4 regions of the Kribbella italica genome follow, and region 3 is predicted to be linked to each of the others. Evidence: riboswitches for the same ligand, from Rfam matches in the RefSeq annotation. Region 3 holds a riboswitch; each other region holds the start of a gene.
What was found. Region 3 has a riboswitch for cobalamin ahead of HDA39_RS33060 (ABC transporter substrate-binding protein). Riboswitches for the same ligand answer to the same signal wherever they lie in the genome.
Positions count from the first base shown of each region.

Region 1 (3,202 bases), 4.8 Mb from region 3:
CCAATCTTGACTATTTCTGGAGCGTAGGTCGCCGGATCCAACTAGTCAAATATGGTGATGATCATATAAACTGACTACCACCCGCAGGACTAGACGTCGATGCGCGAGCCCATGATCACCACGCGGTCGCGCGGCAGCCCGAAGTACTCGGCCGCGTCCGCGCTGATGTGGGACGTCGCCACGAACAGCCGGCTGCGCCAGCGGGCCATGTCCGGCCGGTCCCCGAGCCGCAGTTCAATCGTCGACAGGAAGTACGACGTGTCGCTCAGGTCCAGCGACGCCACCTCAGAGCTCTGCTCGGCGGCCAGCCGCAGTACGGCGGCGACGTCCGGCGTCTGGACGTACCCGAACCGGGCCGTCACGTGGATGATCCGGTCGTCGTCGAACCCGAGGTCGTCGATCGTGATCCGGGTCTCGTCGGGGACCGACGGCACCGGGTCGGTCTCGATCGAGAGGATGATGACGTTCTCGTGCAGGATGTGGTTGTGCTCGACGTTCGCGCGCATCGCCAGCGGCACGGTGTCCTTGCCGCGGTTGAGGAAGACCGCGGTCCCGGGCACCCGACGCAGCGGCGGCTGGGCTTCGTGCAGCTCGTTGACGAACGTGGTCAGTGAGCCTTCCTGACGCTCGCGGCGCGCGGTCACCAGTGCCCGCCCACGCTGCCAGGTGGTGAGCACGGTGAACACCGTGATGCCGATCAGCAGCGGCAGCCAGGCGCCGTGCACGAGCTTGGTCAGATTCGCGCCGAGGAAGAGCAGCTCGAAGGACAGGAAGACGGCACCGCCACCGAACACCACCCACAGCGGCTTCCGCCACTGCCGGCGGACCAGGTAGAAGAACAGCACGGTCGTGATCGTGACCGTGGCGGTCACCGCCATCCCGAAGGCGAAGGCGAGCGCCGCCGAGGTCTGGAACGCGAAGACCAGTGAGTACCGAGATCATCAGCGCCCAGTGATCCACGGGACGTAGATCTGCCCGATCGTCCGGCTGGAGGCGTGCAGGATCCGTAGCCGCGGCAGGTATCCGAGCTGGACCGCCTGACGAGCGACCGAGAACGCGTCGAAGATGCCGAGCCCGGCCAGCAGCACCTTCGTCCGCCGGCTGCCGTTGGTCCCGTGGCTGCGGATCAGCGTGATCAGCGTGAGGATGCCGCCCTCGCCGTGGTTGTCGGCGCGCAGGATCAGCAGTACGTACTTGATCGTCACGATGATCGTGACCGCCCAGAAGATCAGCGACACGATCCCGAACACGCTGTCGGCCGAGACCGGCACCGGGTGCGGGTCGCCGGGGTTGAACACGGTCTGGATCGTGTAGATCGGGCTCGTCCCGATGTCGCCGAACACGACACCGAGCGCCCCGATGGTCAGCAGGGTCCGGGACTGTACCCGGCCGTCCACAGGGTCGGCGCTCATCGCGTCAGCCTCTTCACGGCCGCATTGAACCACCGCCGGTTGTCCGCCAGACCGATCACACTCACCTGGTGCTGTGAGAATTCTGTGAGAAAGTGGTGGCGCAGTGGTTCGTCCCGATCGCCAGTCGGGACGTCGTAAGAGGGAACCCGGTGGAAGTCCGGGACTGCCCCGCAGCGGTGAGTGGGAACGACCGCCGTCATCAGCACTGGACCGGAGGACCGGTCTGGGAAGCGACGGCCAGTAGGTGTCTGGACGACAGGCGCGCCCGCGAGTCCGAAGACCTGCCTCTGCCCGCCGTGCGTCGTCGTACGGCGGGACCACGCCTCCTCGTGGGAAGGGCGGCCGTGCGTGACCCGTCGCGCCTGCCTTCCGGACTCCTGAGATGCGTGGTCTTCGAGACTGCCTCGCCAAGGAGAGACGCTTGAACACCCAGTCAGCCGCACGGTCCACCGTGTACGGCTATCCCCGCCAGGGCCAGAACCGCGAGCTGAAGAAGGCCATCGAGGGCTACTGGAAGGGCACCGTCAGCGCGGACGCCCTCCGGCAGACCGCCGCCGGCCTGCGCAAGGCCAACTGGCAGCAGCTCGCTGCCGACGGCATCGACGAGGTCCCGACCGGTGACTTCTCGTACTACGACCACGTGCTCGACACGTCGGTCCTGCTCGGTGCGATCCCCGAGCGGCACCGGGCCGCCGTGGCGGCCGATCCGCTGGACGGCTACTTCGCGATGGCCCGCGGCACCCAGGAGGTCGCGCCGCTCGAGATGACCAAGTGGTTCGACACCAACTACCACTACATGGTCCCCGAGCTCGGCCCGGACACCACCTTCACCGCCGACACCAGCAAGCAGGTCGCCGAGCTTCGCGAAGCACTCGACCTCGGCCTGACCGCCAGACCGGTCGTCGTCGGCCCGATCACCTACCTGCTGCTGGCCAAGCCGGCACCGGGCGTCGACGAGCACTTCGAGCCGCTCTCGCTGCTCGACAAGATCCTCCCCGTGTACGCCGAGGTGCTCGCCGACCTGCGCGCCGCCGGCGCTCAGTGGGTCCAGCTCGACGAGCCCGCGCTGGTCCAGGACCGCTCGGCCGACGAGCTCGACCTGACCGCCCGTGCGTACGCCGTACTGGGTGGGCTGACCGATCGCCCGCGGCTGCTCGTCGCGTCGTACTTCGACCGGCTCGGCAAGGCGCTCCCCGTGCTCGCCAAGTCGCCGGTCGAGGGCCTCGCGATCGACTTCACCGGTCCCGCGGAGGGCAACCTCGACGACCTGGTCGCGTCCTCCGAGGTGCGCTCCAAGCGGCTCGTCGCGGGCGTGGTCAACGGCCGCAACATCTGGATCAACGACCTGACCAAGTCGCTGGCCACCCTGACCCGGCTGCGCTCGCTGGCCGGCCAGGTCGACGTCAGCGCGTCCTGCTCGCTGCTGCACGTCCCGTACGACGTCGCCGCCGAGGACGGCGTGGCCCCCGAGGTCGCGAGCTGGCTGGCGTTCGCCCGGCAGAAGTCGGCCGAGATCGCCACGCTGACCCTCGGCTTCACCGAGGGCGCCGAGGCGATCGCCGAGCAGCTGAACGCGAACCGGGCCGCCCTGGACTCCCGGAGCGGTTCCGCGCTGACCAACAACCCCGACGTCCGTGCGCGGGTCGCCGCCGTCACCGAGGCGGACAGCCACCGCTCCGCGCCGTACGCCGAACGCAGCGCCGCCCAGCAGGCGCGGCTCGGCCTGCCGTTGCTCCCGACAACCACCGTCGGCTCGTTCCCGCAGACCACCGAGCTGCGGACGGCCCGCG
Region 1 covers NZ_JACHMY010000001.1:2,334,368-2,337,569, forward strand. Annotated here, with positions in the region: gene HDA39_RS44090 (KUP/HAK/KT family potassium transporter) at 90-560, opposite strand; partial or broken gene HDA39_RS44095 (KUP/HAK/KT family potassium transporter) at 606-1,412, opposite strand; cobalamin riboswitch at 1,500-1,715, shown strand; gene metE (5-methyltetrahydropteroyltriglutamate--homocysteine S-methyltransferase) at 1,834-3,202, shown strand, end outside.
Region 1: linked by a shared signal. The riboswitch ahead of metE (5-methyltetrahydropteroyltriglutamate--homocysteine S-methyltransferase) and the one ahead of HDA39_RS33060 (ABC transporter substrate-binding protein) in region 3 are both predicted to bind cobalamin.

Region 2 (3,202 bases), 900 kb from region 3:
CGCCTGGGTCGTGCCGTCGCTGGTCGGGCCGGCGATCGCCGGGCTGATCGTCCAGCACACGAACTGGCGGATCGTGTTCCTCGCCGTACCGGTCCTGGCCGTTCCCGCGGCACTGATCATGCGGCCCGGGCTCTCCAAGGGGCAGGAAGTCACCGGCTCGGGCAAGCTCTGGACCGAGCGGGCCTGGTACGCCGTTGGGGCCGCGCTCGGCGTCGGGCTGCTGCACTACGGCGGCCAGCAGCGTGGGGCCGTCCAGCTGATCCTGATCGCTGTCGGTCTGGCCGCGGTGGTCGTGTTCGCCCCGAAGCTGCTGCCGAAGGGCACGTTCACGATCCGTGCCGGACTCCCGTCGGTGATCGCGCTGCGCGGTCTGGTCGCGGCAGCCGGCTTCGGTGCCGAGGTTTTCCTGCCGCTGATGCTGACCCGTGAACGCGGGCTGTCGCCGGCGTTCGCGGGGCTGGTGCTGACCGTCAGCGCGCTGAGCTGGAGCGCGGCGTCCTGGTACCGGGGCCGGCCGAACCAGCCGTTCGAGCACCACGTGTTCCTGCAGGCGGGCATGGTCTCGATCTTGCTGGGCATCGCGATCGCGGCCGCCACGCTCGACGACCGGGTGCCGGTCGTGGTCGGCATCCTCGGCTGGGCGCTGACCGGGCTCGGGATGGGGACCGTGTTCCCGACCGTGTCGGTGCTGGTCCTGGAGTACTCGACCGTCGAGCAGCAAGGCGCGAACAGCTCGGCGCTGCAGCTCAGCGACTCGTTGCTGACGGCAACGGTGCTGGCGATCGGCGGGTCGCTCTTCGCGGCGATCGAACCGCACTCGCCGACCACCGCGTTCCTGACCGCCTTCGGCCTGCCGGCCGCGCTGGCACTCGTCGGAGTCTTCGCGGCCCGGCGTACTAGTCCTTTGAGCCGCTGACGGCGATGCTCGCGCCAAGGCCGATCATCATCAAGCCGCCGGTGCCGCCGACCAGCTCCAGGCGGCGAGGGGACCGGGCGAACCAGTCTCGGGCCGATCCCGCGGCCACCGCCCAGACGCTGTCGGAGATCAGGGCAATCAGGATGAAGACCAGACCGAGCAGCAGGATCTGCAGGGTGGCGTGACCGGCGGCGGGGTCGATGAACTGGGGGAGCACGGCAGCGAAGAAGACCGCGGTCTTCGCGTTGGTCACGCCGACGAGGAAGCCCTGACGCAGGACGCGGCGGGTGTTCGCCGGTCGTACTCCGCCGGTCAGGGCGGTGGCGAGGGACTTGCGGGTGCGGAAGGCGTGGATGCCGAGGTAGATCAGGTACGCCGCGCCCGCCAGCTTCACCACGGTCAGCGCGACCGCGCTCGCCGCGATCAGCGTTCCAAGCCCGAGGGCGACGGCGACCAGCAGGAACGCGGCGCCGAGCGTGTTGCCGACCATCGTCAGCATCGCCTCTCGACGGCCGACGGCCAGGGCGCGGCCGACGATGAACAGAACGCTCGGCCCCGGGACGACGATCACGATCAGTGCGGTGACGGCGAAGGCCACCAGATGATGAACGGACGGCATTCCGTCAGGGTAGGCGCGATCGGCTCGGCGTACGAGGTGATCTCACCAGGTGGGGAAGATCACCGGCGCCGCCGTCCGTTGACCTGTCACGAACCCGGCCGCTACCGTTCAAAGGTCAACCTGCGGTGCCATGAGGGAAACCGGTGAGAGACCGGTACGGCCGCGCCACTGTGAGCGAGCAGCTGCTCGTGAGTCAGGACGCTCGGGCACTCGCAGCCTTTCGATGGGGACGCGCATTTCCCCTGGAGGTTCAGATGCCCGCTCCTGCTCGCTCGGTCGCCGTACCGGCCGTCTCGCCGCGTCTGCTCGCGGTCGCCCTGCTCACCGTCGGCCTGCTGCTGGTGCTCGCCTACCTGGTCGCCTTCGACCAGGGCGCGATCTCCCAGTCCGGGATGTACATGCACGAACTCATGCACGACGGCCGGCACCTGCTCGGCGTGCCCTGCCACTGACGTCCTGCAGTTCTCCGTACTCCCGTTCCCGACCCGCTCGGGCTGATCCTCTGACAGGACCGTCATGCGTACATTCGGAAATCTCCTGGTGCGCGGACTGATCGTCGGCCTCTTCGCCGGCCTGCTGGCCGGAACCTTCGCGTACGTGATGGGCGAACCGCACATCGACGCCGCGATCGCGATCGAGGAAGCCGGCGGCGCCGCACACACCCACGGCGAGGAACCCGCCGCCCAGGCTCCCGCCGCCGAGGAAGAAGAACCCCTGGTCAGCCGCAACGGCCAGCGCTTCGGCCTCTTCCTGGCCACCAGCCTGTACGGCGTGGCGCTCGGCGGCATCTTCGCTGTCGGTTTCGCGCTGCTGCGCCGCCGCCTGCGCACCCCCAGCGACTCGTACGCCGCCCTCGGGCTGGCCGCCGCGGGCTTCGTCGGGATCGTGCTCGTGCCGTTCCTCAAGTACCCGCCGAACCCACCGGCCGTCGGTGACCCGGAGACGATCACCAAGCGCACGATCACCTACCTGCTGACGCTCGTGATCGGCCTGCTCGCGGTCTGGGCCGGTGTCGCGGCGTCCCGCTGGGCGCAGCGCTTCGGCGACGCGCCCTGGATCCGGCCGGCCGGTGGCGGTCTCGCCTTCGTGGTGACGATCGTCGCGGCGTACCTGATCCTGCCCTCGATCAACGAGGTGCCCGGGTCGTTCCCGGCGACGCTGCTGTGGCAGTTCCGGTTCGCCTCGCTCGGCACGCAGGCGGTGCTGTGGACCTTGCTGGGCTTCGGCTACGCTGCGTTGATGGATCGTCACTCCAAGGTCACCAAGGAGACCGTCGCCGCGTGACCACAACGCTGACTCTCGTCGCGCATGCGCTGACGCCTGGGCTGCGCGGGCTCGTCCTCGGTGGAGAGCCCGCGCCGGACCAGTCCGGCCTGGAGGCGGCCCACGACGTGCGGGTCGACGCCGGTACGACGTACTGCGGGCCGGAGCCGGCCGCGATCCTGACCGCGGAGGCGATGGGCTTCCAGCCGGTGGTGGTCGGCGCACTGCGCGACCGCGAGTACGGCGACTGGACCGGGCGCGACCTGGAGGAGCTGCTGGCCACGGAGACCGCTGCGGTCTCGGCGTGGCTGGAGCGGCCTCATACAGCGCCGCCCGGCGGGGAGACGGCCAACGACCTGATCGCCCGCGTCGCCGACTGGCTGGGCGACCTGACCGAGGACCCG
Region 2 covers NZ_JACHMY010000001.1:6,185,811-6,189,012, reverse strand. Annotated here, with positions in the region: gene HDA39_RS28790 (MFS transporter) at 1-916, shown strand, start outside; gene HDA39_RS28785 (LysE family translocator) at 897-1,535, opposite strand; cobalamin riboswitch at 1,624-1,760, shown strand; gene HDA39_RS28780 (CbtB domain-containing protein) at 1,790-1,987, shown strand; gene HDA39_RS28775 (CbtA family protein) at 2,052-2,819, shown strand; gene HDA39_RS28770 (histidine phosphatase family protein) at 2,816-3,202, shown strand, end outside.
Region 2: linked by a shared signal. The riboswitch ahead of HDA39_RS28780 (CbtB domain-containing protein) and the one ahead of HDA39_RS33060 (ABC transporter substrate-binding protein) in region 3 are both predicted to bind cobalamin.

Region 3 (3,202 bases):
CCGAGCGTGGTCGCGAGCTCCTCGCCCAGCGCCAGCTGGTTGAGGGATCGCCCGAGCACCAGCGCCAGGACGATGCCGATGGCAACGAACGGCACGGCCTGGCCGACGATCGGTCCGGTCGCCAGCGTGAGCGACCCGACCACCCAGAAGCGGAACTCGTTCAGCGTCGACAGATCGAGCAACGTCGCCGCCGACGTGACGGACCCGAGCATGGCCGACAACGCCGCACCGGCCAGCGCCAGCTTGACCGGCGTCGCGCCGCCGCGCCCGAGAGCGCCGACGAGGTAGACCACGACGGTCGCGATCAGTGCGCCGCCCATCGCGAACCACACGTACCCGGTCAGGCTCGTCACCCCGAAGACCCCGATCGCCGCGACGACGGCGACCGCGGCGCCGGCGTTCACGCCGAGAATCCCCGGATCCGCCAACGCGTTGCGCGTGACGCCCTGCATCAGCGCACCGGCCATCCCGAGCGCGGCGCCGGCCATCAGGCCGGTCGCGGTCCGCGGCAGGCGCAGGTACCGGATCACCCGATCGGTGTCGGAGCCGGTGAAGTCCGCCGCCGCGAGGTAGACGTCTCGCGGGGCGAACCACTCGGTCCCGGCCAGCAAGGAGAGCAGCACCGCGGCCAGCAGGACGACGAACGCGACGACCAGGCCACCGGTCTTGGTCAGCCCGTGGTGCAGGAGGCCGCCCGAGCCTGTCCCGCCGCGCCGGTCGTCGACGACCAGCGCCGTCACTTGACCAGGTCGGGATGGATGATCTTCGCGATCAGCTCGGTCGAGTTCGCGCCGCGGACGCCGGCCGAGTGGTGCGCGAACAGCCACGGCACGACGTGCTTGTTCTTGACGGCTTTCAGGTTCGCGAACGCCGGGTTCTTCATCAGCTTGTCGACGTCCGGCTGCCCCTGCGCCTCGGTCAGCGTCGCGTCGCAGCAACCGCTGATCAGTACGTAGTCCGGGTCGGCCTTGATGAACTCCTCGACGCTGATCTTCACGTTCCGCTTCGAGGTCAGGCCCGCGAACGCGTTCACCCCGCCGGCCTGCTTGATCAGCACCGTGCCGAAGTCCGGGCCACCGGACACGGTCATCCCGCCGCCCTCGAGCCCGGGCCGCACGATCGCGACCGTCGGCTTGTCCGCGCTCTCCACCTTCGCCTCGACCGCCGCGATCCGGGTCTTCTGGTCGGCGATCACCTGCTCGGCCTTGTCGCTCGCACCGAACAGCTGGCCCAGGTCGCGCAGGTCGGCGTACACGTTGTCCATCGAGACCGTCGACGGGTCGATCGCCTCGTCGCCCTTGCCGTCCGCGGTCGGGCAGAGCGGGCTGAAGATCCAGGTCTGTACGCCGAGGTCGGACAGCGACTTGCGGCTGCCGAAGCTGCCGTCGCTGCCGGCGGCGTTGAAGATGTCGTTGAAGCCGGACAGCACGAAGTCCGGGTTCAGGCTGAGCAGCTCCTCGCGGCTCGGCATGTTCTTGTAGTACTTGCGGTCCTTCTGCGCCGCGACGTACTCGGGCAGCGGCTCGGAGTCGAGGAACGCGGTCCCGATCAGCCGGTCGGAGACGCCCAGCGCGTGCACCATCTCGATGGCCGGCTGGTACGCCGCGAACACCCGCTCCGGCGGGCCGTCGACGGTGACGTCGAGCCCGCAGTTCTTGACGGTCGTCGCGCTCGCGCTCGGACCTTCGTCGGCGCCGGCACTTCCGCAGGCGGCGACCAGGGACAGGAAAACGGCAGCAAGCACTGCCTTGGGTACGACGGCCATGGCGACCGTTCCTCCAACACCTCGTGGACGGGACGCGTCGTGGCCGGTCTCCTGGCTGACGGGACGACCGCATCCGCCGAGCTGACCTTCCCAGCCCCTCCGGGCCAGTGGTCTCACACCTGGTGAACGCTCAGCGGACAATCCCGATCACAGTGGCGAGGGCCGCGCCGGTACTCCACCGGCTTCCCGAACACCACGACCGGCACACGGTAACCCACCCTGCGACCGAGTCGCAGCACACGGTCCACGGGCGACGGTGGGGCGGGGCGGCGGCGGGAGGCGGCGCGGGCCCGGGGCGGGGGCGGGCGGCCGGCGGCGTACGGCGCCTCAGCGGGTGTAAAGCGGCGACACGGCCAGCGCGAAGGTGACCATGTCGTCGGTCTTCACCGTGTTCCCGGGGAGCGGGACCAGGTCGGCGATCTTGCCGGTGCCGACGCGGATCGTGCCGCGGCCGGTGGCGGTGTCGACGTACCCCTCGTCGCCGAGCGGCACGGACTGGGACGTGGGCGCCTTGCGGACCGAGGCCATCGCCGCCTCCGCGTCGGGGACCCGGCGGGCCGTGGTGTACAGCACACTCGTCGCGGTGATCCAGCCGCAGACGATGTCGCCCGCGGGTGTCGCGCTGTCGCGCCGGGCCGTGGCCACACTGCCCATCACCTTGGCGGCCGCGTTCGTCCCGCGGTCGCACTCCGGCCGGCTGATCATCGGCGCCGCCTCCGGCAGCCCGGCGGCCTGACGCGCCGCCTCCTGCGCCAGTACGACGTACTTGGTCGGCGTCGCCGCCGGGCCCTCGACCTTGTACAGATGCGTCCCCAGCAGGAACACCGCGAACTTGCTCGTCCCGAACCCACCCTGCCCGACCGCGATCGCCCGAGCCGGCTCGCCCTTCGTCGCGGCGTACGCCTTCTGCGCGGCCGTCAGCTCGGTCCTCGTCGCCGGCAGCACCGACACCCCGAGCCGCAGCGCAGGCCCGTCCGGGTTCGTGCTCAACCCCAACTGACAGATGTCGTAGCTCGGCATCCCGATCTCGGCCGGCACCCCCTCCAGCTGAATCCGCACCGCCGGCACCGCCAACGTCGCCTGCACCAACGACTGATCCATCCGCACACACAAGGTGTCCGCCACCTTCGCCGTCGGCGGAACCCCCGGCGACTCCGAAGGACTCTCGCTCGGCGTCTCGGTCGGCGTCGTACTCACCGAAACCAACGGCGGCACACTCGGCGCGGTCTCACCGGAACCCCCACCACATCCGGCCACGACAAGCCCGGCCACCACGAAGACAACTACTGGACGGATACGCATGGTGACCCGACTCTAGCCGGAGCTCCGCAGCTCCCGCTCCTCCTGCGACGGTCCTCCTCCGCGATGCCTTTCCACCAGGGTGGAAACGGGGGCGCCGCCGGGAATTCGGCACGGGCCGAATCTTCTTTCTGGCCC
Region 3 covers NZ_JACHMY010000001.1:7,090,701-7,093,902, reverse strand. Annotated here, with positions in the region: gene HDA39_RS33065 (FecCD family ABC transporter permease) at 1-740, opposite strand, end outside; gene HDA39_RS33060 (ABC transporter substrate-binding protein) at 737-1,765, opposite strand; cobalamin riboswitch at 1,790-1,978, opposite strand; gene HDA39_RS33055 (hypothetical protein) at 2,093-3,067, opposite strand.

Region 4 (3,202 bases), 3.5 Mb from region 3:
TCCAGGCCCAGGTCCAGGCATCCCCACTCAGGCTCATCTCCGCTCACCCGGCGTCACGAGTTTCCCCCTCGGAAGCAGTCCCGTGAACAGTCGCCGCGCCCCCGGACCGTCCCGAGAGCGTTCCCCCAGCTCTGCTCACCCAGCGTGACTCTACTCCCGTCGGCCACGCTGAGTAATCACGTTTGGGTCTCACTCGGCACCAGCTCCCCGATCGCGCTTGCTATAGCAGTCGACCACCGGAAGCGCCAGCACCGACACGCTGCGCTGATTGACTTTCCGGCGTTCGCTCGACCACAATTCGAACACATGTTCGATGCAAGGACAAACCGCGGGGAATCGGGGAGCGTGAGGATCTGTGATGCCGGAACCGTTCGACTGGGACATTCTGGAGCGACCGTCGGCGATGGCGATGGTGCGGGGCCAGCTCGGTTTCAGCTGGATGGTGCTGGCCGGGCGACTGGCGGCACTGACCGACGACGAGTACTTCTGGCGACCGAGCGCCGAGGCGCTGACCGTCGTACGGCGCCGGCATGCCGGCCGCTTCCGGTCCCTCGGATCGGGTGAGTGGGTGGCGCAGTGGCCGGACGAGCCCGACCATCGTGGGCCGCGGACGATCGCCTGGCTGATCGCGCACCTGACCGAGACGTTCTTCGAGCGCTGGGAGTGGACCTTCGGCGAGCGGATCCAGGGCCGCACCGACATCACCCTGCACGGAAACGCCCGCGACGCGGTCGCCTGGCTGGCCCACTGGGTCGACGCCTGGCAGGACTCGATCGCCGCGCTGGACGAGGAGCAGGTGACGACGGTCGGCCTCAGTCAGGCCACCGAGCTGGACGCCGCGGAGCCGTTCGGCCATGTCGTCCTGCGGCTCAACCGGGAGCTGATCCATCACGGATCCGAGATCATGACACTCCAGGATCTGCATGCACTGGCTGCCTGAAACCACTAGATGTGCGACACGCGGCGCGTCAATGCACTACATGTCGGGGTCTACCGCTAGTGTTCTGCGTGCTGGTGGTTCTGCCCGGGTGACGCGACCAAGCGCGGCCGGGCAGAGGCAACAGGGGAATCCGGTGTGAGTCCGGAGCTGCCCCGCAACGGTGAGCGGACAGGTCGTCCGCGAGTCCGAGTACCTGCCACCGGTGCGCGTACCGCCGGTACGCGTCGGTCCGAGACCTCGTGGGTGGGTCGGTGGGCGTCAAGGCAGTCGTACTCGCCGTACTGTCTTGCGTCGCGCGCTCGTCCACAGGTCGTGGTCCCCCGGAACTCGCGTGGAGAGAGCGCCTGTGACCATCGTTTCGTCTTCGTCGCCGACCGCATCGGGCGCGCTGCCCGACGCGTCCGCGTCCCAGCTGACCGTCGTCCGCCGCGACGGCGCCAGCACCGCGTTCGACCCGACCAAGATCGCGGTCGCCGTGAGCAAGGCCTTCCTGGCCGTCGAGGGTGCCGAGGCCGGCACCAGCCACCGCGTCCGTGACCTCGTCACCGATCTGACCGCCCGAGTCGTCACGGCTCTGACCAGCCGCGGTGACTCGCGCCGGAGCGTCCAGGTCGAGGACATCCAGGACCAGGTCGAGCTGGCTCTGATGCGCGCGGGAGAGCATCAGGTCGCCCGTGCCTACGTCCTGTACCGCGAAGAACGCACCAAGGCCCGGACACCGGTTGACGCGGCCGGGGTCACCAAGGCGCCGGTCGTCACTGTCCGTGCTGCCGACGGAAGCACAGCGCCACTGGACGTCGCCCGTCTCCGCCTCGTCATCGCCGAGGCGGCCGCCGGTCTGGACGCCGTCGACCCCGAGCAGATCCTCGACGAGACCCTCGGCTCCTGCTACGACGGCATCGCCCAGCACGAGGTCGAGCTCGCCCTGGTGATGGCCGCCCGGTCGTACGTCGAGACCGAGCCGCAGTACAGCCAGGCCGCCGCGCGTCTGCTGCTCGACCAGATCCGCCGCGAGACGCTCGGCCGGGTCCACGGCGAGCCCCGGCAGGCGACCCAGGCCGACATGAGCACGGCGTACGCCGAGTACTTCCCGCGCTACATCAGCACCGGGATCGAGGCCGGGCTGCTCGACCCCGAGCTGGCCACCTTCGACCTCGGCCGGCTGGCCGCGGCGATCAGGCCCGAGCGCGACCTGGACTTCGCGTTCCTCGGCCTGCAGACCCTGTACGACCGGTACCTGCTGCACATCGACAAGATCCGCTTCGAGCTGCCGCAGGCGTTCTATCTGCGGGTCGCGATGGGCATGGCGCTCAAGGAGGACGACCGCGAGACCCGGGCGCTGGAGTTCTACGAGCTGCTCAGCTCGTTCCGCTTCATGTCGTCGACGCCGACCCTGTTCAACTCCGGTACGACGCGGCCGCAGCTGTCGTCGTGCTTCCTGACCACGGTCGACGACGACCTGTCCGGCATCTTCGCCGGCATCCGCAACAACGCCCTCCTGGCCAAGTACTCCGGCGGCCTGGGCAACGACTGGACCCCGGTCCGCGGCATCGGCGCCAAGATCCGCGGCACCAACGGCGAGTCCCAGGGCGTCGTCCCGTTCCTGAAGATCGCCAACGACACCGCCGTCGCGGTCAACCAGGGTGGCAAGCGCAAGGGCGCGGTCTGTGCGTACCTCGAGACCTGGCACATGGACATCGAGGAGTTCCTCGACCTGCGCAAGAACACCGGTGACGAGCGCCGCCGCACCCACGACATGAACACGGCGAACTGGGTGCCCGACCTGTTCCTGCAGCGGGTCGAGGCCGGCGGCGACTGGACGCTGTTCTCCCCCGACGAGGTCCCGGACCTGCACGACCTGTACGGCGCGGCCTTCGCGACGGCGTACGAGAACTACGAGGCCGCCGCGGACCGCGGCGAGATCCGGGTGTTCCGCCGGGTCAAGGCCGTCGACCTGTGGCGCCGGATGCTGACCGTGCTGTTCGAGACCGGTCATCCGTGGATCACCTTCAAGGACGCCTGCAACCTGCGGTCGCCGCAGCAGCACGACGGCGTGGTGCACTCCTCCAACCTGTGCACCGAGATCACGCTGAACACCACCGTCGACGAGACCGCCGTCTGCAACCTCGGCTCGGTCAACCTGGTCGCCCATCTGACGGAGACCGGCCTGGACGCGGAGCTCCTGCGCGACACGGTGAAGACCGCGGTCCGGATGCTCGACAACGTGATCGATGTGAACTTCTACACCACGCCGGAGTCGGA
Region 4 covers NZ_JACHMY010000001.1:3,569,145-3,572,346, forward strand. Annotated here, with positions in the region: gene HDA39_RS16530 (class I SAM-dependent methyltransferase) at 1-37, opposite strand, end outside; gene HDA39_RS16535 (DinB family protein) at 359-940, shown strand; cobalamin riboswitch at 999-1,155, shown strand; gene HDA39_RS16540 (ribonucleoside-diphosphate reductase subunit alpha) at 1,287-3,202, shown strand, end outside.
Region 4: linked by a shared signal. The riboswitch ahead of HDA39_RS16540 (ribonucleoside-diphosphate reductase subunit alpha) and the one ahead of HDA39_RS33060 (ABC transporter substrate-binding protein) in region 3 are both predicted to bind cobalamin.